DNA from 3 places in the Kitasatospora sp. NPDC088351 genome. Region 3 is predicted to be linked to each of the others. Evidence: riboswitches for the same ligand, from Rfam matches in the RefSeq annotation. Region 3 holds a riboswitch; each other region holds the start of a gene.
The links. Region 3 has a riboswitch for cyclic di-AMP ahead of AB0P06_RS25145 (M23 family metallopeptidase). Riboswitches for the same ligand answer to the same signal wherever they lie in the genome.

Region 1: it holds a riboswitch for cyclic di-AMP, as region 3 does, so the genes downstream of both, AB0P06_RS11910 (transglycosylase family protein) here and AB0P06_RS25145 (M23 family metallopeptidase) in region 3, are expected to answer to the same signal.
Region 2: it holds a riboswitch for cyclic di-AMP, as region 3 does, so the genes downstream of both, AB0P06_RS20205 (LysM peptidoglycan-binding domain-containing M23 family metallopeptidase) here and AB0P06_RS25145 (M23 family metallopeptidase) in region 3, are expected to answer to the same signal.

The regions. Positions count from the first base shown of each region.
Region 1 covers NZ_JBFBIL010000011.1:152,841-162,303, forward strand. Annotated here, with positions in the region: partial or broken gene AB0P06_RS11885 (phosphatase PAP2 family protein) at 1-467, opposite strand, end outside; gene AB0P06_RS11890 (hypothetical protein) at 665-1,261, shown strand; gene AB0P06_RS11895 (MazG family protein) at 1,350-2,369, shown strand; gene AB0P06_RS11900 (SDR family NAD(P)-dependent oxidoreductase) at 2,416-2,838, opposite strand; gene AB0P06_RS11905 (cytochrome P450) at 2,995-4,263, shown strand; cyclic di-AMP (ydaO/yuaA leader) riboswitch at 4,488-4,659, shown strand; gene AB0P06_RS11910 (transglycosylase family protein) at 4,665-5,555, shown strand; gene eno (phosphopyruvate hydratase) at 5,799-7,085, shown strand; gene AB0P06_RS11920 (septum formation initiator family protein) at 7,225-7,707, shown strand; gene AB0P06_RS11925 (DUF501 domain-containing protein) at 7,679-8,356, shown strand; gene AB0P06_RS11930 (Ppx/GppA phosphatase family protein) at 8,353-9,294, shown strand.
Region 2 covers NZ_JBFBIL010000027.1:57,538-67,000, reverse strand. Annotated here, with positions in the region: gene AB0P06_RS20235 (DUF3037 domain-containing protein) at 1-204, shown strand, start outside; gene AB0P06_RS20230 (MarR family transcriptional regulator) at 343-798, shown strand; partial or broken gene AB0P06_RS20225 (SRPBCC family protein) at 876-1,097, shown strand; gene AB0P06_RS20220 (ATP-binding domain-containing protein) at 1,045-3,285, opposite strand; gene purB (adenylosuccinate lyase) at 3,404-4,834, shown strand; gene AB0P06_RS20210 (MFS transporter) at 4,876-6,420, opposite strand; cyclic di-AMP (ydaO/yuaA leader) riboswitch at 6,732-6,890, shown strand; gene AB0P06_RS20205 (LysM peptidoglycan-binding domain-containing M23 family metallopeptidase) at 6,894-7,862, shown strand; gene AB0P06_RS20200 (DUF2470 domain-containing protein) at 8,099-8,830, opposite strand; gene AB0P06_RS20195 (MFS transporter) at 9,000-9,463, shown strand, end outside.
Region 3 covers NZ_JBFBIL010000040.1:32,925-42,387, forward strand. Annotated here, with positions in the region: gene AB0P06_RS25130 (sensor domain-containing protein) at 1-44, opposite strand, end outside; gene AB0P06_RS25135 (GNAT family protein) at 157-765, opposite strand; gene AB0P06_RS25140 (hypothetical protein) at 828-1,703, shown strand; gene AB0P06_RS25145 (M23 family metallopeptidase) at 1,769-2,629, opposite strand; cyclic di-AMP (ydaO/yuaA leader) riboswitch at 2,642-2,800, opposite strand; gene AB0P06_RS25150 (YiaA/YiaB family inner membrane protein) at 3,046-3,336, shown strand; gene AB0P06_RS25155 (alpha/beta hydrolase) at 3,470-4,297, shown strand; gene AB0P06_RS25160 (TetR-like C-terminal domain-containing protein) at 4,357-4,926, shown strand; gene AB0P06_RS25165 (sensor histidine kinase) at 5,210-6,529, shown strand; gene AB0P06_RS25170 (roadblock/LC7 domain-containing protein) at 6,513-6,926, shown strand; gene AB0P06_RS25175 (DUF742 domain-containing protein) at 6,923-7,270, shown strand; gene AB0P06_RS25180 (ATP/GTP-binding protein) at 7,248-7,874, shown strand; gene AB0P06_RS25185 (cytochrome P450) at 7,871-9,355, shown strand; gene AB0P06_RS25190 (cytochrome P450) at 9,319-9,463, shown strand, end outside.

The DNA of each region.
Region 1 (9,463 bases), on a different contig from region 3:
GCCGGCACCCCGGGCAGCGCACGGCAGGGCCGCTCCTCGTCGACGATCAGCTTCAGCACCTCGCTGGTGCCGTACGCGAGCACCGTGCCGAGGCCGGTGAGCACGACCCCCGCGACCGGTCCGGCGGCGCGCCGACCGCGCGCCGTCCACCAGCGGAGCGCCAGCAGCAGACCGAGCACCAGCAGCCCGGCCTCGGTGGCGGGCTCCATCAGCGAGCCCAGCCAGTGCGGTGCGTCGGCGACCGCCTCGACCACCCGCCGGTAGCCCGTGGCGGACGGGCCGCCGACCACCCGGGCCGGTGCCTCCTCGCCGCCGCCCGCCGGGGCGAGCCACCCGACCACGCCGGCGCCCGCCCCCAGCAGGGCCACCGCCGACGCCACTCTCGCACCCGTCGCACCCGTCGTCCTGGCCGTGTCGGCGGCGGCCGTTCCCGTCGTGGTCGTGTACGTCCTGACCGTTCTCCTCATGCTCACCGACGGTAGGAGCGGCCGACGCCGGAGGCCCGGCCCGAAAGTCAGACGGGACCCTGGACGATCGTCAGGGTTGACAGCCGGGCTCCCGCTCCGCTGAGCCGTTCGGGCCACGGTCCGCGCGTCGGGCGCACGGCCGCCCTACCCTCGGGGAAACGCCCGGCCGGGCCCGCCGCCACCCCCGGAGACCAGCCATGCACCGTCGGACCGCCGCCGCGGGTGTCCTGCTCGCCGTCTCGGCGCTGGCCGCCTGCGGGAGCGACGGCCTGACGGCGGGTACGGCGGTGGTCCTGGACGGCCGGCGGATCCCGGTCGGCGCGGTGGAGGCCCGGGTGACGCAGCTGCGGGCCGCGTCCGGCGGTGCGTCGACGGACGTCCGGCAGCAGGCGGACGGGCTGGTGCGGCGGGCCGTCGCGGACCTGGTGCTCGACGCGGTGGTCGCCCGGGCGGTGGCCGACCGCGGCCTGGCCGTCGGCGGCGCCGAGGTCGCGGCGGTCCGGGCTGCGGAGGAGGGCCGGTACGGCGGTGCCGGTCCGCTGGCCCGGGTGCTGGTCGCGCGCGGCGTCCCGGCGGCCGGGGCCGACGCCTACTACCGGCGGCAGCTGGGTATCCGCGGCCTCGCCGCCGCGGCCGGGCAGGACGCCGGTACCCCGGCGGGCGACGCCACCGTCCGCCGGGCGCTGGCCGATGCCGCCACCACGCTCCACCTGCGGGTCAACCCCCGCTACGGCGGTTGGGACGCGGAGCGGGCGGTGCTGCTCCCCGACGCCCCGCCCTGGCTGGCCCGGTAGGGCCCGCCCCGCCCCGCCCCGCCGCCCCGCCGCCCCGCCGCCCGAAACCGGGACGCGGCGGGCCACCGGGGCCGGGTAGGTTCGGAGGGTGACGAATCCTCCGCCCGCGAAGCTGATCCTGCTCACCACCACCCACCGGGTGGCCCCCGGCCTGCTGGCCTGGCCCGCCTGGGAGGCGCTGCGCACGGCCGGGCGCGTGCTGGCGGCCGACGCCGACCACCCCCAGCTGGCCGCGGTGCGCCAGGCCGGGGTCGAGGTGGACCTCGTGCCGGCCGGCTCGGCGCCGGCCCTCGCCCGGCTGCTGACCGAGCCGGCGCCCGGCGCGGGCCCGACGGTCTGGCTGGGCGGCCCGGACGGCGACCCTGGCCTGACCGACGCGCTGGCGCGTCTCGCGGTCGAGCACGCGGGCGAGGTGCCGGAGATCGAGGTGCTGCCCGGCTCGTACGACCTGCCGGGCGCCCGGCTGCTCGACCTGGTCTCCGTGATGGACCGCCTCCGCTCGCCCGGCGGCTGCCCCTGGGACGCCGAGCAGACCCACGCCAGTCTGGTGAAGTACCTGGTGGAGGAGGCGTACGAGCTGGTCGAGGCGATCGAGGAGGGGGACCGCGACACCCTGCGCGAGGAGCTGGGGGACGTCCTTCTCCAGGTCTTCTTCCACTCCCGGATCGCCGAGGAGCACCCCACCGACCCGTTCTCGGTGGACGACGTGGCCGGGGACATCGTCGAGAAGCTGATGTACCGCCACCCGCATGTGTTCGGGGACGTCGAGGCCGAGGGCGCCGCCGAGGTGGAGGCGAACTGGGAGCAGCTGAAGGCCGCCGAGAAGTCCGAGCGCGAGTCGGTGCTGGACGGCGTGCCGGCCGGGCTGCCCGCGCTGGCGTACGCGGCGAAGCTGGTGTCGCGGGCGCGCCGGGCGGGCTTCACGGGCGTGCCGGACGAGCCGTACGAGCTGCCCGCCGAGCTCACGGCGGAGTCGGCGGGCAGGCTGCTGCTCGCGGTGGCGCAGCGGGCGCACGACGCGGGGGTGGACGTGGACGCCGCGCTGCGGGCGGCGGCGCGCGGCTACCGGGACGCGGTGCGCGCGGCCGAGGGGCTGAAGCCCGAGTAGCCGGGACTGCCCGGGCGGCCGGCTGCCCGGGCAGTCCCGGCAGGGGTCAGACGGGCTGGACGCTCTCCACCGGCCGGCGCTGCGGCGGGACGACCTCACCGATCGCCTCGCCGACCAGGGCGAGCAGCTCGGCGAGCCGTTCCAGGTCGAGGTGGTCGGGCAGCTCGGCGAGCGAGATGATCCGCTCGCCGTCCGGACCGGCCACACAGAACAGGTCGATCGGGCCGAGGTGCTTCTCGGCGGTGTCGACCAGGGCGGCGATGTCGCTCGGGCGGTGGATGTCGCCGCAGACGCCGACGACCGGGCAGCCCGGCCGGTCGAGCTCGGCGGCGAGGTCCTCGGCGATGCCGACCCGCAGGTCGGCGACGAGCACCCCGGAGGCGCCGGCGGAGGTGAAGCGGCGGGCGAGGTCGGCACCCGACCCGCCGTCGAGTACGGCGATGACCACGACTGCCCCGGCTACCCGCATGGTGCGCTCCTTCCAGTGGACGGCACCGCACCGTCGCCCACATTTTTTCGTTGGAGGATCGTAGGCACGTCCTGACCCTCCGCAACAGGGATTACCCCTCAGGTGACCAGGCTCACGCCTGCCGGGCCGGACTTACCCACCGGATACGGTCGTCCCATGCCAGTTCAGCCCGATTCCGCCCGCCCGCCGCTTTTCACGTGGGAGTTCGCCGCCGACCCGTACCCCGCGTACGCGTGGCTGCGCGAGCACGCGCCGGTGCACCGCACCACCCTGCCGAGCGGGGTGGAGGCCTGGCTGGTGACCAGGTACGCGGACGCGCGGCAGGCGCTCGCCGACGGCAGGCTCTCCAAGAACCCCGCCCACCACAGCGGGCAGGCGCACCGCACCGGCCGGGTGGGCATTCCGGGGGAGCGGCAGGCCGATCTGATGACGCACCTGCTGAACATCGACCCGCCGGACCACACCCGGCTGCGCCGGCTGGTGTCGAAGGCGTTCACGCCGCGCCGGGTGGCCGAGTTCGAGCCGCGGGTGCAGCAGCTCACCGACCGGCTGATCGACGGCTTCGCGGAGCGCGGCTCGGCGGACCTGATCCACGAGTTCGCCTTCCCGCTGCCCATCTACGCGATCTGCGACCTGCTCGGCGTGCCGTCCGAGGACCAGGACGACTTCCGGGACTGGGCGGGCATGATGATCCGCCACGGCGGCGGTCAGCGCGGTGGCGTCGGGCGCGCGGTACGGAAGATGCGGGCGTATCTGCTGGAGCTGATCCACCGCAAGCGGGCCGACCTCGGCGACGACCTGATCTCCGGTCTGATCCGGGCCAGTGACCACGGCGAGCACCTGACCGAGAACGAGGCCGCGGCGATGGCCTTCATCCTGCTCTTCGCCGGCTTCGAGACGACCGTCAACCTGATCGGCAACGGCACCTACGCGCTGCTGCGCAACCCCGGCCAGCGGGCCCTGCTGCAGGACTCGATCGTCCGCGGCGAGACCGCGCTGCTGGAGACCGGCATCGAGGAACTCCTGCGCTACGACGGCCCGGTGGAGCTGGCCACCTGGCGCTTCGCCACCACCCCGCTGACCATCGGCGGGGTGGACATCCCGGTCGGCGACCCGGTGCTGGTGGTGCTCGCGGCGGCGGACCGGGACCCGGCGCGGTTCTCCGACGAGAACACCCTCGACCTGGCCCGGACGGACAACCCGCACCTCGGCTTCGGGCACGGCATCCACTACTGCATCGGCGCCCCGCTGGCCCGGTTGGAGGGCCGGGCCGCACTGGCCACGCTGCTCTCCCGGCTGCCCGATCTGCGGCTTGCCGAAAGCCCGGAGAATCTGCGGTGGCGCGGTGGTCTGATCATGCGTGGACTTCGTGAACTGCCGGTCGAATTCACCCCGGAGAGGCCGTCGTCCGAGACCGTCGACTGAGGTTTCCGGCGCGTCAGTCGGGTGCCGTCGACCCGCTCCACGTGGCCTGAATCACCATTAAACCGGACATAGCACCTCGGTTGGTAGGCGCATGACCACGGGCCGTAATTTATGTGTGATGTGGGCGATATGAGCTTGTGATTGATGTGATGATCTGTCTAACCTCCCTGGAGTCCGCTGCTGCGGACCTCGTGCGCGGGACGCCGAATCCTGCCCGCCGCGTCACGGGAAATCGACCAGAACCCTTGGGCAGGGGCGGGGGAACCAGGTTTGTTGCCGTCCCCCACGGCTTGGGGTGAAGCCGCCCGCGCGGGCCGAGACGTTCCGCGTGACGCGGCCGGGCCACCTCCCGGTCCGAACCCGACAGCTCACCTCGCAGGCGTGCGGAGAGGGACATCTTCATGCTGTTCGTTGGAACTGGCCGTCACCGTCGTCGTACCCAGGCCGAGAAGGCCATCGCCGTCGCCGGTGTGGCCGGCGTCGGACTCGCGATGCCGCTCCTCACCGCCTCCGGTGCCTCGGCCGCCCCCGCCTCCACCTGGGACGCGGTCGCCCAGTGCGAGAGCGGCGGCAACTGGAGCATCAACACGGGCAACGGCTTCTACGGCGGCCTGCAGTTCACCTCCAGCACCTGGAAGGCGTACGGCGGCAACGCGTACGCCGCGCAGGCCAACCAGGCCAGCAAGGCCCAGCAGATCTCGGTCGCGGAGAAGGTCCTCGCCTCGCAGGGGCCGGGCGCCTGGCCGGTCTGCTCCCAGAAGGCCGGCCTGACCAAGGGCGGCGCCCCGGCCGCGGTCGACACCTCCGCCGCCGCCAAGCCCGCCACGCCGAAGCCGGCCCAGCCGAAGCCGGTTCAGCAGCAGGCCCAGAAGCCCGCGCAGAAGCCCGTCCAGCAGCAGGCCCCGCAGCCGGCCGCGAAGCCCGCCCAGCCCGCGCAGCAGAACACCCAGGCCCCGGGCTTCTCCGGCAAGGCTGGCTGGGACGCCGACGCGAAGGTGTACTGGTACCAGAACAACGGCGCCTGGTACTGGACCAGCCACCAGAGCGTCTACCAGCAGTACGCCGGCCAGGCCGCGAGCCAGGACTTCCGCCCGGCGGCCGCCCAGAGCGCCCCGGCCGCCGCGCCGAAGAGCGGTCACGGCTACACCGTCCAGTCCGGCGACACGCTGTCCACCATCGCCGCCGCCCAGGGCGTCTCCGGCGGCTGGCAGGCGCTGTACGACGGCAACCGCGGCACCGTCGGCGGCAACCCGAACCTGATCGTCCCCGGCCAGGTGCTCACCCTCGGCTGAGTCCCGCACAGGCGACAGCGGGCGAAGGGGGCCGGATTCGGCCCCCTTCGCCCGCTTCCGGCCCCGTCCATGGGGCAACCAGGTGAACTACCGGTGGGTAGGCAGGCCACACGCTGAGACGGGACCGAGGTCAGCGTGGCCCTGAGAGCCCGTGCGGTTAGGCTCTGGTCGTAACGACTCCGCAATCGTCCCGCCGACATCATCACCGTCAGCCGGACCCCTGCTTCCGCTAGGAGATGCCTCGTGCCGTCCATCGATGTCGTCGTAGCCCGTGAGATTCTCGACTCGCGTGGGAACCCCACGGTCGAGGTCGAGGTCGGCCTCGACGACGGCAGCACCGGCCGTGCCGCTGTCCCGTCGGGTGCCTCGACCGGCGCCTTCGAGGCGCTGGAGCTTCGCGACGGTGACAAGAACCGCTACTTCGGCAAGGGCGTGGAGAAGGCCGTTCTGGCCGTCATCGAGCAGATCGGCCCGGAGCTGGTCGGCTACGACGCCACCGAGCAGCGCCTGATCGACCAGGCCATGCTCGACCTGGACGCCACCCCGGACAAGTCCTCGCTCGGCGCCAACGCCATCCTGGGCGTCTCGCTGGCCGTCGCGCACGCCGCCGCCGAGGCCAGCGACCTGCCGCTGTTCCGCTACCTGGGCGGCCCGAACGCGCACGTCCTGCCGGTCCCGATGATGAACATCCTCAACGGCGGCTCGCACGCGGACTCCAACGTCGACATCCAGGAGTTCATGATCGCCCCGATCGGCGCGGAGTCCTTCTCCGAGGCCGTCCGCTGGGGCGTCGAGGTCTACCACACCCTCAAGGGCGTGCTGAAGGAGCGCGGCCTGTCCACCGGCCTCGGTGACGAGGGCGGCTTCGCGCCGAACCTGGACAGCAACCGCGAGGCCCTGGACCTCATCGTCGAGGCCATCCAGAAGGCCGGCTACGTCCCCGGCAAGGACATCGCGCTCGCCCTGGACGTCGCCGCCTCCGAGTTCCACGAGGACGGCGCCTACCAGTTCGAGGGCAAGGCGCTCTCGGCCAACGAGCTCATCGAGTACTACGCCGAGCTGGTCGCCGCCTACCCGCTGGTCTCCATCGAGGACCCGCTGGACGAGTCGGACTGGGACGGCTGGAAGGCCATGACCGTCAAGCTGGGCGACAAGGTCCAGCTGGTCGGCGACGACCTGTTCGTCACCAACCCGGTCCGCCTGGCCAAGGGCATCGAGACCGCCACCGCCAACGCGCTGCTGGTGAAGGTGAACCAGATCGGCTCGCTGACCGAGACCCTGGACGCCGTCGAGCTGGCCCAGCGCAACGGCTACCGCTGCATGATGTCGCACCGCTCCGGTGAGACCGAGGACGTCACCATCGCCGACCTGGCCGTCGCCACCAACTGCGGCCAGATCAAGACCGGCGCCCCGGCCCGCTCCGAGCGCGTCGCCAAGTACAACCAGCTGCTGCGCATCGAGGAGATCCTCGACGACGCCGCCGAGTACGCCGGCCGCGGCGCCTTCCCGCGCTTCAAGCACGAGGGCTGAGCCCTTCCGGCCCGGTCCCTCGGCCGTCCGGTAGCGCACGCCTGACCGGTGCCCCGCCGTTCACCCCGTAGGGTGGACGGCGGGGCACCGTCGCGACCAGGAGGGGAATCGGGAGATGGCAGGCTGGAGGATTCCGGGCTTGGCGGCCCGTCCCCGGTTCACGAGCCGGGCGACCGTCCTCGTCCTGGTGCTCTGCTCGCTGGTGGCGATCCTCGCCTACCCGACCCGCCAGTTCATCTCCCAGCGCTCCGAGATCTCCGCCCAGCGGGCGAAGGCCGAGCACACCCGGCAGCAGGTCGAGCAGCTGCGCCGGGAGAAGGCCCGCTGGCAGGACCCGGAGTACGTCAAGGCGCAGGCCCGCGCCCGGCTGCACTACGCGATGCCGGGGGAGACCCCGTACATCGCGGTGGACCCGGCCGGCCAGGGCGCCACCAAGTCCTCCGTCAGCTCGCCCGCCCCCTCCGAGGGCGCGGCCCACGGCCCGGTGACGGCGGCCAAGCCCTGGTACGCCAGCGTCTGGGACTCGGTCGACGCCGCCGACACAGCCGACACCGCCGCCCTGGCCCCGCCCTCTCCACCCGCCCCCGCCCTCGCTGGAGACAGCTCCCCCCATGACCACTGAGAACCACCCCACCGTCTCCGACTCCGACGTCGCGGCCATCGCCGCGCAGCTCGGCCGGGTCCCGCGCGGACTGCGCGCGGTCGCACACCGCTGCCCCTGCGGCAACCCGGACGTCGTGGAGACGGCCCCCCGGCTCGCGGACGGCACGCCGTTCCCGACCCTGTACTACCTGACCTGCCCCAAGGCCGCCTCGCTGATCGGCACCCTGGAGGCGGACGGCGTGATGAAGGAGCAGACCGCCCGGCTCGCCGAGGACCCGGAGCTGGCCGCCGCCTACCAGAAGGCGCACGAGGACTACATCGCCCGCCGGGACGCCATCGAGGTGCTGGAGGGCTTCCCGAGCGCCGGCGGCATGCCGGACCGGGTGAAGTGCCTGCACGTACTGGTCGGCCACTCGCTGGCGGCCGGACCGGGCGTCAACCCGCTCGGTGACGAGGCGATCGGCATGCTGGAGGACTGGTGGGCCAAGGGCCCGTGCGTCTCCGCCGACGAGGTCGAGGCCGCCGGTGGGCGGGTCGCGCGCAACCGCGCCAAGGAGCACGACCACGAGGCCGTGATCGCCGCCAAGCAGCGGAAGGCCGAGGAGCGCGCCGCGAAGAAGCGCGCCGCCGAGGAGGCCGGCCAGGACGACCGGGAGGCCGGCGCATGAGCGTCACCCGGGTCGCCGCGATCGACTGCGGCACCAACTCGATCCGGCTGCTGGTCGCCGACCTGGACCCGGAGACCGGGGAGATCACCGACCTCGACCGCCGGATGGTCATCAACCGGCTGGGCCAGGGCGTGGACCGGACAGGACGGCTGCACCCGGACGCGCTGGCCCGCACCTTCGCGGCCTGCCGCGAGTACGCGGAGGTCATCTCCGGGCTCGGCGTCGGCCCGGACCGGACCCGCTTCGTCGCCACCAGCGCCTCCCGGGACGCCGAGAACAGCGACGAGTACATCAGCGGTGTGCGCGGGATCCTGGGTGTCGAGCCCGAGGTGGTCAGCGGCGACGAAGAGGCGCACCTCTCCTTCGTGGGCGCCACCAAGGAGTTCACCGGTGGTCAGTTCCCGGCGCCCTATCTGGTCTTCGACCTCGGTGGCGGCTCCACCGAGTTCGTGCTGGGCACGCGGGACGTGCAGGCGGCCCGCTCGGTGGACATCGGCTGCGTCCGGCTGACCGAGCGGCACTTCGGCGGCGCCGAGCTGCCGACGCCGGAGCAGATCTCCGCCGCCCGGGCACACATCGCGGCCGAGCTGGACAAGGCCGAGGAGACCGTCCCGCTGACCGGTGCGGCCACCCTGGTGGGCCTGGCCGGGACGGTCACCACGGTCTCCGCGATCGCCCAGGACCTGCCCGTGTACGACTCCGAGGTGATCCACCACTCGCGGATCACCAGGGAGCGGGTGGCGCGGATCGCCGACGAGCTGCTGGCCGCCACCCACGCCCAGCGCGCGGCCATCCCGTCGATGCACCCCGGCCGGGTGGACGTGATCGCGGCCGGCGCGCTGGAGCTGCTGGAGATCATGGAGCGGACGGGCGCCGCCGAGGTGGTCGTCAGCGAGCACGACATCCTGGACGGCATCGCCTGGAGTATTGCCCGCTGACCTTCCGCGGGCCTTACCTCTCCGGCCCCGGAGCCCCGATCGGGGCTCCGGGGCCGGGGCGCGCCCGGGGCCGTGCGGGAAAGTTCGTGAATTTCTTCACATGACGATCCAGTCATTCGTCGCAGTCGTTGGCCCACTCCGTCCGAAATATGGGACCAAAGGTCCGTCC
Region 2 (9,463 bases), on a different contig from region 3:
GTGCGCCGCGCGCTGCACGGGATCGAGGCGGTCTGCGTGGGCGGCCCGCCGGCCGGTCCGGCGGCGGCCGACAGCCCCGGGCAGCGGTTCCGCTGGCTGACGGCGCCGCGCAGCGCGATCGTCCAGCCGGGGCCGGTGCACACCGGGCTGACCGCCGATCCGGAGGCGGAACTGCGGCGGCTCTTCGACCAGTTGGTGCTCTGACCGCCGTTCCGGCCGCTGCCCCGCGGGCGGGGAGGCGGGTGCCGCGGGGCGGAGGAAGAGCGGGTGAGCGGTTGGCCGGCGGACCTTTGCTGTGGTCAAAGCTTGAGTTACTGAAGCACTCGGTCGTACGCTGACCCCATGGGTTCGACAGCGACGACGACCGTACCGACCAACCCCGAGTTGATGGAGGTGTTGGCCGCCGTGGGCGCCGCGTACTTCCAGGACTTCGCGGCGGCGGCGGCCCGGCATGGCCTCTCCTCCTCGCAGGCCAAGGCACTGGGGGCGGTGCAGGAGCCGGTGCCGATGCGGGCGCTGGCCGGGCGGCTCGGCTGCGACGCCTCGAACGTGACCGGGATCGTCGACCGGCTGGAGTCGCTGGGCCTGGCCCACCGTGAGGCCGCGGCCGGTGACCGGCGGGTCAAGATCGTCGTCATCACCGAGCAGGGCCGGGCGATCCTGGGCCTGATCCGCGGCGAGATGGCCCGTACCCACCAGGCCTTCGAGGCGATGAGCGACGAGCAGCGGGTGGCCCTGCACTCGATCTGCTCCCAGGTGCTGCCGGTGCTGAGCGGCCGGGCGGTCAGCCCGCAGTAGCCAGCAGCCGGGCGGTGGAGCACCGGGCCAGCTCCTCGGCGTGCCCGGGCAGGGCGCCGTCGGCGCGCAGGTGGCGGCGGACGGTACTGCGGCACACCCTGGCGATGCGTACCCGCGGCCCGGCGCGGCTGACCCGGCCGCTGGTCTACCGGCCGCTGCGCGACGCCCTGATCGAGGACAGCCTGGACCGGGCCGAGCGCGCCGGCGCGGGAACGGTGGCCCGGCCGGCGCGCTGGAGCGGGTGGGTCAGAGTGCTGCGGCGAGGACTGCGGGCAGCGGCGCGTGGTGGAGCAGGGTGAGCCGGCGGGTGGCCCGGGTGAGGGCGACGTAGAGGTCCTGGCCGCCCTTCGGGGACTGGGCGAGGATGGCGGCCGGGTCGACGACCACCACCGTGTCGAACTCGAGTCCCTTGCAGCCCGCGACCGTCAGCCACCCCGAGCGGGCGGCCAGGGCGTCCGGCGCGATCACGCCGAGGGTGCCGACCGGGGCGGGCAGCCGGGCCAGGGCGGTGGTGTAGTCGGCGTCCGGGACGTGGACGGCGCTCGGCGGCTCGGCGTCGTCGCGGACGGACTCGGGCGGCCGCTGGTCGGGGGCGACGCTGCGCAGGACGGCCGCGGCCGGCCTCATGATGGCGGCGGGCGTGCGGTAGTTGACGGTCAGCCGCTGCTCGCGCCAGCGGCCGGCCAGATGCGGGTCCAGCATCTCGGCCCAGGACCGGGCGCCGGCCGCCGAACCGGTCTGGGCGAGGTCGCCGACGACGGTCAGCGAGCTGGTCGGCACCCGGCGCAGTACGGCCCGCCAGGCCATCGCGGACAGCTCCTGCGCTTCGTCGACCACCACGTGTCCGTACGCCCAGGTGCGGTCGGCGGCCGCCCGTTCGGCGGTGGAGCGGTACGGGCCGTCGTCGTGGAACCGATCGGCCAGCAGGGCCGGGTCCAGGGTGGCGTTGCCGGTCTGCCCGGTGATGGTCAACACGCCCTGGGCGTAGGCGAGTTCATCGGCCCGGCCGCGCTCCGCCGCGCGGGCCCGGGCGCGGGCGGGGGCGTCGTCCTCGCCGAGCAGCTCGGCGGCCTCGTCCAGCAGCGGGACGTCCTCGACCGTCCACGGGCCGCCTGGCGGGCGGAGCAGCGCGGCGCGTTCGGCGGGGGAGCGGCCGGGGGTGGCGGCGGTCAGCAGGGCCCGGTCGGTGAGCAGCCGTTCGACCAGGCCCTCGGGGGTCAGCTTCGGCCAGAGCGCGCCCAGCGCGGCCCGGACGTCCGGCCGCTCCCACAGCTCGCGCGGGGCGTAGCGGGCCTCCTCCTCGTCGTACTGGCGGCCGAGGACGAGCGCCTGGGCGACGGCGAGGGCGTCCAGCAGGGTGCGCAGGAAGAACCCGCGGGCCCGGTTGTGCGGCAGCCGCAGGCCGCGGGCGGCCGCGCGGGCTTCGGCGCAGACCCGGTGCGACAGACGCAGCCCGTCGCCGAGGTCGAGTCCGTCGGCGGGCGCCGACTGGTGGGCCCGGACGGCGCGTTGGAGGACGTCGGCCATCCAGGGGCCGCCCTTGGCGACGGCGGTGGCGGGGGTGTCGGAGGCCGTGGCGTCGACACCGGGGAAGAGCCCGCCGACGGTGCAGAGCACCACCTCGGTCTCGCCGAGCGCGGGCAGGACCTGGTCGATGTAGCGCAGGAAGGCCGGGCTGGGGCCGACGACCAGCACGCCGCGCCGCTCCAGCACCGCGCGGTGCGTGTACAGCAGGTAGGCGGCGCGGTGCAGGGCGGCGACGGTCTTGCCGGTGCCGGGGCCGCCCTGGACGACCAGGGCGCCGGAGAGCGGGGCGCGGATCACCCGGTCCTGCTCGGTCTGGATGGTGGCCACCGCGGTGCCCATCCGGCCGGTGCGCTCGCGGCCCAGCGCGGCCAGCAGGGCGGCCTCGCCGACCAGGGTGCGCCGGCCCTCCTCGCCGAGGCCGGCCAGGTCTAGGGCCTCGTCGTCCAGGCCGGTGACGGTGCGGTCGCGGGTGTGCAGATGGCGGCGGCGCACCACGGTGCCGGGGTCGGCCGGGGTGGCGGTGTAGAAGGGGCGGGCGGCGGGGGCGCGCCAGTCCAGCAGCAGCGGCTCGTACTCCTCGTCGGTCAGTCCGGTGCGGCCGATGTGGTGAACGGTGCCGTCGCGTGCGTCGAGCCGGCCGAAGCAGAGGCCGCGTTCGACGGCGTCCAGCCGGGCGCACCGGCGGGCGGCCTCGGTGGCACGGACCTCGCGCTCCAGCCTGGCCTGGTGGGTACCGCCGGCGCCGGCCTGGGCGAGGACGCCGTCCAGGGTGCGGCGGGTCTCCTCCCGGACGGTGTCCAGCCGGGCGTACAGCCGGGTGAGGCAGGCCTGTTCGGTGCGCAGGGCCTCGGCGAGCGCCTCGGCCGCCGACGGCTCCGGGGGTACGGCAGGGTTCGCCGCCGGTTCCGGATGTGCTGGTGCTCCCGGGCGGGCTGTCGGTTCCGCTGGAAATTCGTCCATCGATGTGGTATCCTTGCGGTGAGGAGTTTGTAGTGCCTCTAATTTTCCGTGCTCAAGTGACCCAGCCTACCCGATGCGCGGCCGTTCCGGCTGACCTCGGCTGTTAGGCTTGCGAAGCGTGAGCGCGAAGCCCCAGATCCCCAATGTCCTGGCCTCCCGGTACGCCTCGGCGACCCTGGCCCAGCTGTGGTCCCCCGAGCACAAGGTGGTCCTCGAGCGCCACCTGTGGCTCGCCGTCCTGAAGGCCCAGCAGGACCTCGGTGTCGAGGTGCCCGCCACCGCCGTCGCCGACTACGAGCGCGTGGTCGACCAGGTCGACCTCGGCTCCATCGCCGCCCGTGAGCGGATCACCCGCCACGACGTGAAGGCCCGGATCGAGGAGTTCAGCGAGCTCGCCGGTCACGAGCAGATCCACAAGGGGATGACCTCCCGGGATCTGACCGAGAACGTCGAGCAGCTGCAGATCCGCCAGTCGCTGGAGCACGTGCGGGACCGCACGGTGGCCGTCCTGGTCCGCCTCGGCCGTCTCTCCGCCCAGCACGCCGAGCTGGTCATGGCCGGCCGTTCGCACAACGTGGCCGCGCAGGCCACCACCCTGGGCAAGCGCTTCGCGACCGTCGCCGACGAGCTGCTGGTCGCCTTCAGCCGCCTGGAGGAGCTGATCGCCCGCTACCCGCTGCGCGGGATCAAGGGCCCGGTCGGCACCGCCCAGGACATGCTGGACCTGCTCGGCGGCGACACCGACAAGCTCGCCGAGCTGGAGCGCCGGGTGGCCGGCCACCTCGGCTTCCAGAACGTGCTGACCAGCGTCGGCCAGGTCTACCCGCGCTCGCTGGACTTCGAGGTGCTCACCGCCCTCGTCCAGCTCTCCGCCGCGCCCTCCAGCCTGGCCAAGACCATCCGTCTGATGGCCGGCCACGAGCTGGTCACCGAGGGCTTCAAGGAGGGCCAGGTCGGCTCCTCCGCGATGCCGCACAAGATGAACACCCGCTCCTGCGAGCGCGTCAACGGCCTGGCCGTCATCCTGCGCGGCTACGCCTCGATGACCGCCGAGCTGGGCGGCGACCAGTGGAACGAGGGCGACGTCTCCTGCTCGGTGGTCCGCCGGGTCGCGCTGCCGGACGCCTTCTTCGCCTTCGACGGCCTGCTGGAGACCTTCCTGACCGTCCTCGACGAGTTCGGCGCCTTCCCGGCCGTGATCGAGGCCGAGCTGGACCGCTACCTGCCGTTCCTGGCCACCACCAAGGTGCTGATGGGCGCGGTGCGGGCGGGCGTCGGCCGGGAGACCGGGCACGAGGTCATCAAGGAGCACGCCGTCGCCTCCGCGCTGGCGATGCGGGCCGGCGCCCGGGAGAACGAGCTGCTGGACCGGCTGGCCGCCGACGAGCGGATCCCGCTGGACCGGGCCGCCCTGGACGCGCTGCTCGCCGACCGGCTCTCCTTCACCGGTGCGGCCGGCGCCCAGGTCGCCGAGGTGGTCCGCCGGGTCGAGGCCGTCGCGGCCGCGTACCCGGAGGCCGCCAAGTACGCGCCGGGCGACATCCTCTGACGCCCCGTCTGCACTGACGCCGCGCCTGCGCCGGTGTGCCGTCAGTTCGCCGAGGGCCCTGCCGCCGTTCCGGTGGCGGGGCCCTCGGCCGTTCCGGCGTCGACGTGGCCCGGGTCGAGCGGCGGGGCGTTGGTGCCGCAGGACCACTGGCAGTCCGGCTCGGCCACCGGGCGGTGGTCCTCGGGGGCCAGCACATTGCCCCGGACGGTGGTGACGGCCACCAGCGCGCCGGCGACCAGCAGCCCGGCGCAGATCAGCATCGCGGTGTGGAAGGCCGAGTCCACCGAGGCGGGCACCCGGTAGGCCTCGCCGCTGAGACCGGCCAGGGCGGGCAGGGCGGCGACCGCGAGCAGGCCGGCGGCCCGGGCGGCGGCGTTGTTGACACCGCTGGCGATGCCCGCGTGCCGGACCTCCACCGCCGCCAGCACCGTGGCGGTCAGCGGCGCGACCAGCAGCACCATCCCGCAGCCCAGCACGGTGACGGCGGGCAGCACGTCCGCCCAGTACGAGGCGCCGGGGCCGATCCGCAGCATCAGCAGCACACCGCCCGCGCAGAGCAGCGGACCCACGGTGAGCGGCAGCCGCGGGCCGATCCGCTTGCCGAGCCGCCCGGCGCGTGCCGACAGGGCCAGCATCAGGACGGTGACCGGGATCAGGGACAGCCCGGAGACCAGCGGGGAGAACCCGGAGACCGTCTGCAACTGCACCACCAGGAGGAAGAACACTCCGCTGAAGGCCGCGTACACGCAGAGGGTGACCAGGTTCACCGCGGTGAACAGCCGGGAGGAGAAGAGGCCGAGCGGCAGCATCGGCTCCGGGCTGCGGCGCTCCACCGAGACGAAGGCCGCCCCCAGCAGCAGGCCGGCCACGCCGGTCACCCAGACGGACGCGGACACCCCTCCACCGGCCGCCGTCAGCGCGTAGGTGATCGCGCCCAGGGTCAGGGCGGCGAGCAGTGCGCCGAGGACGTCGAACCGGCCGGTCGCACTCTCGTCCCGGCTCTCCGGCACGTGCCGGGCCGCCACCGCGACCACCAGGACGGCGAGCGGGACGTTCAGCAGGAAGATCCACCGCCAGCCGGGGCCGTCCACCAGCCAGCCGCCGAGGAACGGCCCGACCGCGGCCGACACCCCGCCGAGGCCGGACCAGAGGCCGACCGCCGCCGAGCGGTCGTCCGGGTGGAAGACGGCCTGGAGCATCGCCAGTGAGCCGGGGGTGAGCAGGGCGCCGCCGATGCCCTGCACGGCGCGGGCGATGACCAGCACGCCGATGGTGGGCGCGGCGGCGCAGGCCGCCGAGGCGACGGCGAACCAGACCACGCCGATCAGGAACACCCGGCGGCGGCCGTAGCGGTCGCCGAGCGCGCCGCCGAGCAGGATCAGCCCGGCCAGGGTCAGCAGATAGGCGTTGAGCGTCCATTGCAGGGCGGCGAGGGGGGCGCCCAGATCGGCGCCGATCCGGGGCAGGGCGACGTTCACCACGGTGCCGTCGAGCATCGCCATGCTGGAGCCGAGCACCGTCGCCAGTAGTACCCAGCGACCCTGCGCGGTGCCCAGGCGCAGGGTGCCGGCCTCGGAGGTGGCCACCGCCCGATCGTGCGCCCCGCGGGCCGACGTGACAAGGGTCACCGGGGGGTGTGTCGGCGAATGGCATTCCGTAGGTGATCGCGTGCGTACTGACGCGAATATCGGCGGAGTGTCGCCGGGCGGTCGCTCCAGGTCAATGGATTGTGTGCGTACCGTGCAGCCGATCATTCGGAGTGTCACGACGCCTCGGGGCTTTGTGGTGACTTCACGTGATCGACATTGCTTAGCCCGTACGGATGGGTTTTAGTTCAGCGACCGCCCGGCCACGGCCCGGGCGGCCACCGGGTGGAACGCCTAGTCCTGCCGCTGCCCGGTGGTGCGAACTGAACTCTGTACGGCAGGAGCGGGGGACCCAAAGGTAAGTCGCCGGACCGGAATTCACGGTCCGGCTTGGGGTGAAGCCGCATTGCGGCCGGGCAACTCCAGCCCGAACCCGACAGCTCACCTCGTAGGCGTCGGAGAGGAAATCTTCCATGCCCGCACAGGCTCGTCGTATCGCCCTGCCCCGCGCCGCCCGCATCGGTATCGCCACCGCCGTCACCGGCGCCGCTTTCGCCCTTCCGCTGGTGACCGCGATCAGCGCCCAGGCCCACACCGCGCCGGCCGCGAAGCCCCGGCAGAGCAACTCCTCGACCGCCGACGCCGCCCCGGCCGCCGCCCCGCAGCAGGCCGCCCCGGCCGCCGCGCCGGTCGAGCAGAGCTACCAGGTCGTCGGCGGGGACACCCTGTCGAAGATCGCCGACGCCAAGCAGGTCGAGGGTGGCTGGCAGGCGCTGTACGAGCAGAACCGCTCGGTCGTCGGTGCCAACCCGAACCTGATCTTCCCGGGCCAGAAGCTCGCGCTCGGCGCCAAGGCCGCCGCTCCGGCCGAGGCCGCCAAGCTGGCCGCCCCGGTTGCTCCGGCCGCTCCGGCCGCCGCGCCGAAGCCGGTTCAGACCGCCAAGCCGGTCAAGCCCGCCCCGCAGACCCCGGTCCAGACCAAGATCGAGGTCGCCAAGCCCGCCACCCCGGCCCCGGTTACCGTGGCCGGCGTCGCCAGCTACGTCTCCCCGGTCGCCAGCCCGAAGCTCGGCACCGCCTACGGCGTGGCCGGCTCGATGTGGTCCTCCGGCCACCACACCGGCGCCGACTTCGTCGTCTCCACCGGCACCCCGCTGCGCGCCGTCGCGGGCGGCACCGTGGTGAAGGCCGGCAACGGCGGCGCCTACGGCAACGAGGTCGAGATCAAGCTCGCCGACGGCAAGTACGCCCAGTACGCGCACCTGTCCTCGATCGGCGTCAGGATCGGCCAGACCGTCACCGCCGGCCAGCAGATCGGCCTTTCGGGCGCGACCGGCAACGTGACCGGCCCGCACCTGCACTTCGAGATCCGCACCGGTGCGGGGTACGGCACGGACGTCAACCCGATCGCCTACCTGCGGGCGCACGGCGTCGCCATCTGATCGGGCATCAGAACCACCGCTGGGTGCGGGGCGTACGGCCACTCGGGATGGTCATGTCGGGTGACCGCTCGACCGGGTGATCGCCGCACCGACAGTGGCACCCTGGGCGCGGGACACGCCCAGTCGGCCGGCCCGGCTCGCGAGAAATCCTCTCGCGAGCCGGGCTGGCCGTTTTCGTTTTACGTGACGCCAAGGGAAGTTGACGTCTGGTCAGCCCAGTTGACCGGTGGCCTGGTTCAGATCCGGTGGGCGGGCAGCGCGCGGTGTGCGGCGGTCAGCAGCTGGTGTACCCGGTGGCCGAACTCGTCCGCGTCCCGGGCGGGTTCGGGGAAGACCAGACGGACGTCGCGATGGCCGTGCGGGTGGTCCAGGCGCAGCACCAGGCCGTACCGGTCGAGGGCCAGCGGGCGGATCCCGGGCCGCTCGGTGAGTAGGTCCGGGTCGAGCAGGCGGGTGAGCACGGCGAGCGCGTCCGGGTGGTCGTCGGCGAGGTGGGTGAGCAGGCCGGCCTCGTAGCGGGCGAGCGGGTCGGGCCCGGCGAGGGCGAGGTCGGCGCCGGTCAGCGCGGTGGTGCCGTACGGGGTGGAGAGGACGGCGTGTGCGACGTCCAGGCGCAGGTGGACGCCGAGCCCGTCGTCGGCGAGGTGGGCCAGGTGGAGCCGGCCGGCCAGGGAGAGCCGGCCGCGGACGCGGTCGCGGACGGCGACCGGGGCGATGTCGGTGAGGTCCAGGACGACGGCGAGCCCGTCCTGCGCGCGGGTGGCGGCGAGGGTGAGCGGCGCGTCGAGGGGGGCGTGGAGGCGCAGCCGGGAGCCCTGTACCGCGATCGGGGTGTCCAGCTCATGGTGCTCGCCGCAGGCGCGGATCACCACGGAGGAGGTGGCGGTGAGCAGACTGCAGACCCGTTCGGCGGCGGTGGGTTCGGGCGCCTCCGGCGCCTCGGGTGCCGTGGTGTCCACGGGGCTCATGGCTGACCTCCAGTAAGTTAGGTGAGCCTAACCTAATCGTGCCGAGGGGTACTGGCAAGCGTGGCGTATGTTCACCTAGGCAATATCCGGCGCTTGCAAGTATCTGGATGGTAGACGTATTGTCGGCGCTGGTAGTTGCACATGCAATCGTCTTGGAAAGCAGACTCTCATGCCCCTCGCGCTCCTGGCGCTGGCGATCAGCGCCTTCGGCATCGGCACCACCGAGTTCGTGATCATGGGCCTGCTGCCCGAGGTCGCCGGCGACTTCTCGGTGTCCATCCCCACCGCGGGCCTGCTCATCTCCGGCTACGCGCTCGGCGTCGTGGTGGGCGGACCGCTGCTCACCGTCCTCGGCACCCGGATCCCCCGCAAGGGGATGCTGCTGATGCTGATGGGCCTGTTCATCGCCGGAAACCTGGTCTCCGCCGTGGCGCCCGCCTTCGGCCTGCTGATGGTCGGCCGGATCCTCGCGGCCTTCGCGCACGGCGCGTTCTTCGGGATCGGCTCGGTGGTCGCGGCCGATCTGGTCGCCCCGCAGAAGCGGGCCGGCGCCATCGCCCTGATGTTCACCGGGCTCACCGCCGCCAACGTCCTCGGCGTGCCGATGGGCACCCTGCTCGGCCAGCACTTCGG
Region 3 (9,463 bases):
TCGCGGTCGTACGCACCGCGCTGCATGCTGTGGCTGCTGCTCATGGCCGGGCCTCGGTCCTCGGTTCTGTGGTGGGGGCGTGTCCTGCTGACTCCTCAACCCTGTCAAAGCGCGGGCCCGGTGGACATCCGGCCCCCCGCCGAACAAGGGGTGGGGTTAACCCCCCGCCCGCTGCCCCGCCCCGGTCCCGGCCCCCGCCCACTCGTCCGCCAGCAGGGAGTACTGGAAGGAGTCGTACCAGGTGTCCCGCAGGTGGAGGTCGTGCCGGATCCGGCCCTCCAGCTGGAACCCGGCCCGGGTGAGCACCCGGCTGGAGGCGGTGTTGTCGACGTCGACCCGGGCGGCCAGCCGGTGCACGCCGAGCGTCCCGAACGCGAGGTCGCAGAGCAGCCCGGTGATCTCGCCCGCGTAGCCGTGGCCCCAGGTGTCGGGGCGCAGCGCGTAGCCGAGGACGGCGGAGCGGTGCTCCCCGAGGGTGAGGGCGGCGCTGCCGATCGGGGCGCCCTCGTCGGCGGGGTCGGCGGAGTCGGTGCCGTCCGCGCGCAGGGTGACGGCGAGCCGGTAGACCGTGCGTTCGTCCCGCAGGGCCTCCTCCAGGTACTGCGCCACCTGATCGGCACAGCTCTCCCGGTCGTACGGTCCGAAGGGGAGGTGGCGGGTGGCGACCGGGTCGCCGAAGACGGCGTACAGCGCGTCGATGTCGCCCGGGGTGTGGTGGAACTCGCGAATGGCCAGCCGGGGGCCGGTGAGTCGTACGGGGACCATGTCCGTCGACCCTACTCCGGCCCGGTCCGTCCGGTGGGCGGCCAGCGGCTACCGTCGAGGCTATGGAAGACGAAGACCTGCGGCTCGCCCCGCGCACCAAGGCCGCCGAACTGCTCGCCTGGGCGGAGGCGGAGGGCCGCGCGCCGGTGGCCGAGGAGCCGCTGCGGACGGTGCTGGCGCTGCTGGAGCTGGGCGAGGGCAGGATGCACGACGGCTGGCCGGAGCTGACCTCGAACGCCGTGGAGCAGTTGCTCGTCGAGCGGCTCTACCTGTACGTCCAGCCCGCGCCGGAGGAGGATCCGCTGGCGTACGGCGAGGCGGTGCGGCTGCTGATCGACCGCCAGCGGGCGGCGAAGCGGCTGAACGCCAAGCGGCAGGAGCGGCTGCACGCGGAGGCCGAGTGGCAGGGCGAGGTGGCGGCCGGCCTGCTGCGGCGGGCGGACCTGGTGACCTGGCCCCGGCTGTACACGCTGCTGCTGCACGCCTACGGGGTGGACGTCGCGGACGAGGCGGCGGTGCGGGCCTGGCTGGAGGGGTTCCGGGAGCTGGCGGAGGAGGACCGGCTGGCCGCGTTCGCGGCGCTGGAGCCGGCCGGCTGGGTGGACGAGACGGCCGGTGAGGGCTGGGGCCCGGCCCGGGTGCTCACGGTCGGGATGGCCACCGACGGCGCCCGGCGGCTGCTGGAGCAGGGCCTGATGCGGCGCAGCTACCGCAACCTGGCGGAGCTGACCGCGCTCGGCCGGCCGATGCCGGACGAGCTGACCGGGGACTTCGGGGCGTTCGAGGAGGCGGCCGCCGAGGCGGCGCTGGAGCTGGCCGGCCGGTGGACGGTGCCGGGGCTGCCGCGGCTGCTGGTGGCGGAGTTCCCGGACCTGGCGCCGGAGCCGGGGCAGGAGGAGATCGACGCGTACCTGGCCGGGCTGCCCGACGGGGCCTGAGCCCTCCGGGTCCTGGAACGCGGAGGTGCCCCGGCCGCTGCTCGGACCGGGGCACCTCCGGGGCGTCAGGGGGTGATGCCGCGCTGCTCGAACCAGGTCTCCGGGTCGACCGGGGCACCGCCGCCGGGGCGGACCTCCAGGTGCAGGTGCGGGCCGGTGACGTTGCCGGTGGCGCCGACCTTGCCGATCTGCTGGCCGGGGACGACCTTGCCGGTGCCCTTGATGATCGAGGAGAGGTGGCAGTACCAGATCTCGGTGCCGTCGGGCAGCGTCTCGACGATCCGGTAGCCGTACGAGCCGGACCAGCCGGCCGAGGTGATGGTGCCCTGGCCGACGGCGTAGACCGGGGTACCGGTGGAGGCCGCGAAGTCCAGGCCGGTGTGCAGGTGGGCCCAGTAGGAGGCGCTCTGGCCGTAGTGGGCGGAGAGGTTGTAGTCGCGCACCGGCAGGTTGATGGCGGCGAGCTTGGCCCTCTCGGCCTCCTCGGCGGCCCGCTTGGCCTCCGCCTGCTGGGCGGCGCGCTTGGCCTCGGCCTCCTGGGCGGCCTGGACGCGGGCGTTCTCCTCGGCGGCGGTGCGCTGGCTGTCGGCCTGCTGCTGGATGCGGGCGGCGAGCGCGAGGCCGGGGTCGGCGGAGAGGGCGACCGGGGTCTCGTCCGGGGCCTCGATGGCCGGCGCGGCGGCCGGGGTGGCGGAGGCGAAGCCGGTGGCGCCGAGGGTGGCGGCCACGGCGGTGACGCCGAGCAGTGGAGCGGTGCCGCGGGCCTGGCGCGGCATCCGGTGCCGGTTGGCGTCGGCGGGCTGCGGGCCGGTCTCGTCCGCGGGGCCGCCGTAGCCGCCCTCGTGGGCGGCGGGCCGCGGGTGGTCGAGCAGCTGGGTGCCGGCGGCGGAGCCGGGCAGGTGTGCCGGAGAGTACGTCGACGCCACGGAGGCGCGCTCCTTTCCTTCCTTCGCGCCTACCGGGTTAGCTGACGGGTTCGGAGCAGGAAGGTCTCCTACGGCTGGGCCTGGGCCCGGCCGATTCACCCCAAGGAACGTGGTTCCCCGGCTCCCTGACCTGCCCGGGGGCGGGTCGTCGGGATTAGGCGACGGCGCACGGTGCCGTCTGGGTACGGCGTTGACAACCGCGCTGCGTTATCAAACGTTAATCCTAGGCGCCCCTGATTCCAAGCCATCCGTTCGGGACAACCGGATACAGCACGGGCACCACGCGACCCGATGGGCGTTTTGGGACGATTGACGACAACTGACACTACCGAACGTGATTGGACGTCAACGAACGACCCCCCATTTGAGTAGTTCTACTCATGTGCGTCCGCTCGGGGCGCCGCCATCCTGACGCCATGAACGCACCGATGCAGTCCCGCACCACGGCCGCGTACCACGTCCAGGCCGTGCTCTCCTTCGCCCTGTCCGCCGCCGCCCTCGCGATCGGGATCGCCTACCTCCCGGTCGGGGGGTGGACCAGGGCCTTCCTCGGACTCGGCCTGCTCTACACCGTCACCTCCTCGTTCACCCTGGCCAAGGTGGTCCGGGACAAGCAGGAGACCAGCGAGATCGTCACCCGGGTGGACCAGGCCCGGCTGGAGAAGCTGCTCAGCGAGCACGACCCGTTCAAGGTGGAAGGGATCTGAGCGGGCACCACGGAACGGGCACCTCCGAAGCCGTCGCACATCGATAGCTTGACGGCTAAGGCTATTAGCCTTAGCTTTATGGCTATCGGCAGCACCGCCGATGACACGCCCCGGCGGCCCGAGGAGACCCACGATGTCCGGCATCACCACCCCCACCACCCAGTACCTCGACGTCCCCGGCGGCCGGCTGGCCTTCGACGACACCGGGCGGGGCGACGGCACCCCGGTCGTCCTGCTCCCCGGGATGCTCGACAGCCGGGCCGCGTACCGGCACCTGCGACCGCTGCTGGTGGCCGCCGGCCGCCGGGTGATCACCATGGACCTGCGCGGCTTCGGCGAGTCCTCGATCGCCTGGGACGACTACTCGCCCGCCGCGGTCGCCACCGACGTCATCGCCCTGCTCGACCACCTCGGCATCCGGAGCGCCGTGCTGGCCGGCAACTCGTACACCGGCGCCACCGTGGTCAAGGCCGCCGGGGACGCACCCGAGCGGGTCGCCGGGATCGTCCTGCTGAACGCCTTCGTCGAGAACCCGCCGCCGAACCTGATGCAGCGCGCCGTGTTCGGCCTGATGGGCCCGCTGCTGACCTACGTCCCCGCCTCCTGGGGCCTCTACCACCGCAAGATGGCGTTCCCGACCGCCAAGCCGGCCGACTTCGACGCCTACGTGGACGGCCTGGTCGCCGCGCTGCGCACGCCCGGCCGCCGGACCGCCGTCCGGGGCCAGCTCCGCGGGGACTCGTCGCCGGTCGGCTGGACCGCCGCGGTGCGGTGCCCGGCGCTGGTCGTGATGGGCGCCAAGGACCCCGACTTCCCGAACCCGGAGCTGGTCGCCGACCGGCAGACGGCCGCGCTCGGGGCCCGCAAGGTGATGATCGAGGGCGCCGGGCACTACCCGATGGCCGACCACCCGCAGGCCACCGCCGACGCGCTGCTGCCCTTCCTCGCCGAACTCTCCTGAGCCCCGGCCCCCGCACCACACGCCCCCTGCCCCGCCCCACGAACCCCCGGAGACCGCGCATGCCCCGAGTAGGACTGACCCCCGACCAGGTCGTCGGCCACGCCCTCGCCCTCATCGACGAGCAGGGCCCCGAGGCCCTCACCCTGGCCGCCGTCGCCGGCCGGGCCGGCGTGGCCACCCCCTCGCTGTACAAGCACGTCAGCGGCGGCCTCGCCGAGCTGCGCCGGCTGGTCGCCGTCCGGGTCACCGAGGAACTGGCCGACCGCCTCGCCGAGGCCGCCCTCGGCCGCGGCGGCGGCGACGCGGTGGCCGCCGTCCTGCGGGCCTACCACGCCTACGCCACCGAGCACCCGCACCGCTACAACGCGCTGCCGCAGGCCCCCCGGCCGGACGACGACCTGACCCGGGCGGCCGGCCGGCTGGTCGGGGTGATCGTCGCGGTGCTCCGCGAGTACGGGCTGGACGGCCCCGAGGCGATCCACGCCGCCCGCACCGTCCGCTCGGTGGCCCATGGCTTCGCCTCGCTCTCCATCGGCGGTGGCTTCCAGCTCGCGGAGGACCTCTCGGTCACCCAGGACCGTCTGATCGCGGTCCTCACCAGCGGCCTCCGCGACTGGCCGAAGGCCTGACGGGGCCGTCCGCGGGGGCGGACGGCCCCGCTCCGCACCACCCCCGACCCGCCCGTTCGCACCCGCACGATGCCCCGGCCCGCGCCCAGCCCGTACCCGGCCCGCTCCCAGCCGGTCCCGTCCGACCGCCCCGCACCGCCCCGCACCGCCCGCCACCTGGCCGATCGGGCCCGAAGGACGTCTGATTGACGCCGTATTGACGGGATATTGACGAGATCCAGTCACTTGGCGAGATCCGTTCACACCTTCGTAGGATCATCACCCTAGAATTCGCGGCGTGACGATGACTCAGTGGTGTGCAACGGCAACCGGCGTAATCGCCGCCCTCGCCCTCGTGGCCGCCGCCCGCTACCGCGCGGTCTCCGCCACCCAGCGCCGCCGCGCCGACCAGCAGCGGCGCGACATCGCCCGGCTGACGGAGCGGCTCGACGCCGAACTGTCCCGGCGCGGCTCCGAACTGGCCGCCGTCCAGCAGGAGCAGGAGCTCAACGCCTCCACCCAGCGGGCCTTCCTCAGCGTGGCCCGCCGGATCCTCGTCATGGCCCACGACCAGCAGGCCCTGCTGGACGAGATGGAGCGCACCCACGACGACCCGGCGCTGCTGGAAGGCCTGCTCAAGGCGGACCACGCCGCCGCCCAACAGGCCCGGCTCGCCCAGACGCTGGCCGTCCTCTGCGGCGCCAGGGCCGGACGGCACTGGCCCGAGCCCGTCTCCCTGGAGGACGTGGTGCGCGGCGCCCAGTCGCGCATCCTGCCCTTCCAGCGGGTGGTGGTCCGCAGCCGGATCGAGACCGCCGTGGTCGGCGCCGCCGCCGAGGCGCTGATCCACGCCGTGGCCGAGCTGCTGGACAACGCCACCCGCTACTCCCCGCCCAGCACCCAGGTGTTCGTCACCCTGATGCCGGTGCACAACGGCGCCGTCGTCGAGATCGACGACGGCGGCGTCGGCATGCCCGAGCAGGCCGTCGCCAAGGCGGCCTCCGCCCTGGCCGGCGGCACCTCGCTGGAGGTCTCCCGCCTCGGCGAGGTACCGCAGTTGGGTCTCGCGGCGGTCGGCCGGCTCGCCGAGCAGTACGGCTTCCGGGTCACCCTCAGCTCGGCGCCGTCACCGTACGGCGGGGTGCGGGTGGTGGTGCTGCTGCCGAACGCGCTGCTCACCGAACCGCTGCCGCCGACCGTCCCGGGCCTGGGCCCGGACGACCGGGCGTTCACGGCCGGCCCCCGCCAGGCCGTGCCTCCCCCGTACCCGTACCCGTCCGTGCACGGCTCCGGGCACGGCTCCGTGCACCCGCTGCTGGAGACCCCGCCGGCCGGTCCGCTCCCCGAGGCCGGTCCCACCCCGCCGCCCCTGCCCCGCCGGAGCCACCGGCGCGACCGCGGCAACCGCACCGCCCAGGGCACCGCCCCCACGCCCCCGCCCACGCCTCCGTACCGCTCGGCCCGGGAGGCGCAGGCGTTCATGGCGATGTTCCAGGCCGGCACCGCCAGCGGCCGCTCGGCGGTCCGGGCCCGGGTCCAGGCCCAGGCACAGCCCGACCCTTCCCTTCCCGTTTCCCCCCGACTTCCCCAGCGCTCCGGAGAGTTCCATGACCACCACCCCTGATCTCGGCTGGCTGCTCGCCGACATCATCTCCGTCCCCGAGGTCCAGCACGCCGTCGTGGTGTCCAACGACGGCCTGGAGATCGGCCGCAGCGCGGGCATCGTGCGTGAGGACGCCGAGCGGCTCGCCGCCGCCTGCTCGGGCCTGCAGTCCCTGGCCCGCGGGGTCGCCCAGGGCTTCGGCGGCCAGGGCAGCGCCACCCGCCAGATCATCATCGAGTACGGCGGCGGGTACCTCTTCATCGTCGCCGCCGGAGCCGGCGCCCATCTGGCCGTGGTGACCGGCGAGGCCGTGGACGCCGGTCTGGTCGCCTACCAGATGCAGGTCCTGGTCGAACGGATCGGCAGCCACCTCACCAGCCCGCCGCGCGTCGACCACGCGGCGGGGGGACAGCGGTGAGCGGGCCGGTCCGGCCCTATGTGATCACCGGTGGCCGCAGCCGGCCCACCCGGGCCGCACTCGCCATCGAGAGCCTGGTCAGCGCGTTACCCGACCGACCCGAACTCCCCGAGGACGCGCTGCTCAACCGCGAGCACCAGCGCATCCTGGACCTCTGCCGCAGACTGCTCTCGGTCGCCGAGGTCGCCGCCCACCTCGCCCTGCCGCTCGGCGTCGTCAAGGTGCTGGTCGGCGACCTCTGGGACCTCGGCGCCGTCCAGGTGCTCCCACCCGTACCGCAGGCCGAACGCCTGCCCACAACCCTTCTGGAAGAGGTGCTCGTTGGCCTCCGCCAACTCCGCTGAAGCCCCGGCCGACCTGCCCGCCGAGCCGCAGTACCTGCCGTCCTCGGTCCAGGGCGCGGTGAAGATCCTGGTCACCGGCCCGTTCGGGGTGGGCAAGACCACCCTGGTCGGCTCGCTCAGTGAGATCACCCCGCTGCGCACCGAGGAGACCATGACGGCCGCCAGCAGCGGCATCGACGACCTCACCGGGCGCGGCGACAAGACCACCACCACCGTCGCCCTGGACTTCGGCCGGATCACGCTCAACGCCCGGCTCGCCCTGTACCTCTTCGGCACCCCCGGGCAGCAGCGGTTCTGGCCGCTCTGGGACGACCTGTCGCGCGGCGCGCTCGGCGCCATCGCCATGGTCGACCTGCGCCGCCCGGACGAGAGCTTCGACGTGCTCGGCCGGCTGGAGGAGCAGCGCATCCCGTTCGCGGTGGCGGTCAACACCTTCCCTGGCACGCCGAGTTACCCCGAGGACGAGCTGCGCTCCGCCCTCGACCTGCTGCCCGAGGTGCCGATCCTGTACTGCGACGCACGCGACCGGCGGGCCGCCTACGACCTGCTGATCGACTTCGTCGACCATCTGCACTCCACCGCCGTACTGGAGCTCCAGCGATGACGACTCCCGATCCCGGCAGGGCCGTTCCGGCCTCCCCCGGGCCTTCGCAGGCCGGGCCCCCGCCGGGCTGCCCGATGCACGTCGCGGGGGGCGGCGGCATCCCCGCGGGAGTCCCGCCCACCCCGTTGTACGGCGCCGCCGTCGCCGACGACCCGCACGGCCACTACTCCCGGATGCGCGCCCGGTACGGCCCGGTCGCGCCGATCGAGCTGGAGCCCGGGGTCGAGGCCTGGCTGGTGATCGGCTACGCCGAGCTGCTCGAACTCACCCGCAACGAAGCGCTGTTCTCCAAGGACTCGCGCCGCTGGAAGGTCCCCGCCGAGGGCCGGCTCGCCCCCGACTCACGGCTGCTGCCGATGACCTCGTGGCGGCCCACCCTGCTCAACCTGGACGGCGCCGAGCACCAGCGGCTGCGGGCCGCCGTCGCCGACACCCTCGCCCAGATCGACCACCGCCAGCTGCGCGAGACCACCGAGGCCGCCGCCAACGCCCTGATCGACAGCTGGGGACCGGACGGCACCGCCGACCTGATCGCCCAGTACGCCCGCCGGCTGCCGCTGCTGGTCTTCACCCAGCTGCTCGGCCTGCCCGCCGAGGCCGGCCCCCATCTCATCGAGCTGATCAGCCACTTCGTGGACAGCAGCAGGGACTCGGTGCGGGCCAACGCGGAGTTCCAGGCGCTCCTGGTCGACCTGGTCCGGCGCCGCCGCGCCACACCCGGCGCCGACCTCACCTCCTGGCTGCTGGCCCACCCGGCCGCGCTGACCGACGAGGAGGCCGTGCACCACCTGGTGGTGATCCTGGTCGCGGGCAACGAGACCGCCATCAACTGGACCGGCAACACGCTGCGGCTGCTGCTCACCGACCGCCGCTTCCGGGCCACCCTCACCGGCGGCCGGCTCACCGTCGCCGACGCGCTGGAGGAGGTGCTGTGGCGCGACCCGCCGACGCAGAACTTCCCCGGCCGGTGGGCGACCGGCGACACCGTCCTCGGCGGCCAGTACATCAGCGAGGGCGACATGCTCGTCCTCGGCCTGGCCGCGGCCAACGCCGATCCGGCCGCCCAGGGCAACGCGTCCAGCGTGCACGGCGCCCTCGGCGGCAACCGGGCCCATCTGGCGTGGGGCGCCGGCAAGCACGTCTGCCCCGCCCAGCAGCCGGCCCGGATCATCGTCGAGACCGCCGTCGAGACCCTGCTGCACCGCCTGCCGGATCTCCAGCTCGCCGTCCCCGCAGGAGAACTGTCCTGGCGGCCGTCCCCCTGGTCGCGCGCCCTGGTCAGCCTGCCGGTGCTCTACAGCGCCTTCACCCCGCCCCGCCCGCCAGCCCCCGAGAGGCCCGCATGGACACCGCCGACGACCGCCAGCCCGTCAGACTCGACCCCTTCGGACGCGACCAGCACGGCGAGAACGCCCGACTCCGGGAAGCCGGCCCGGCGGTCCTGGTGGAACTCCCTGGCGGGGTGGTGGTCTGGGCGATAACCCACCACGACACCCTCCAGGAACTGCTCGCCGACCCGCGCGTCGGCAAGAACCCGCAGCTCTGGAGCACCTTCACCGAGAACCGCCTGCCCCAGGGCTGGCCACTGC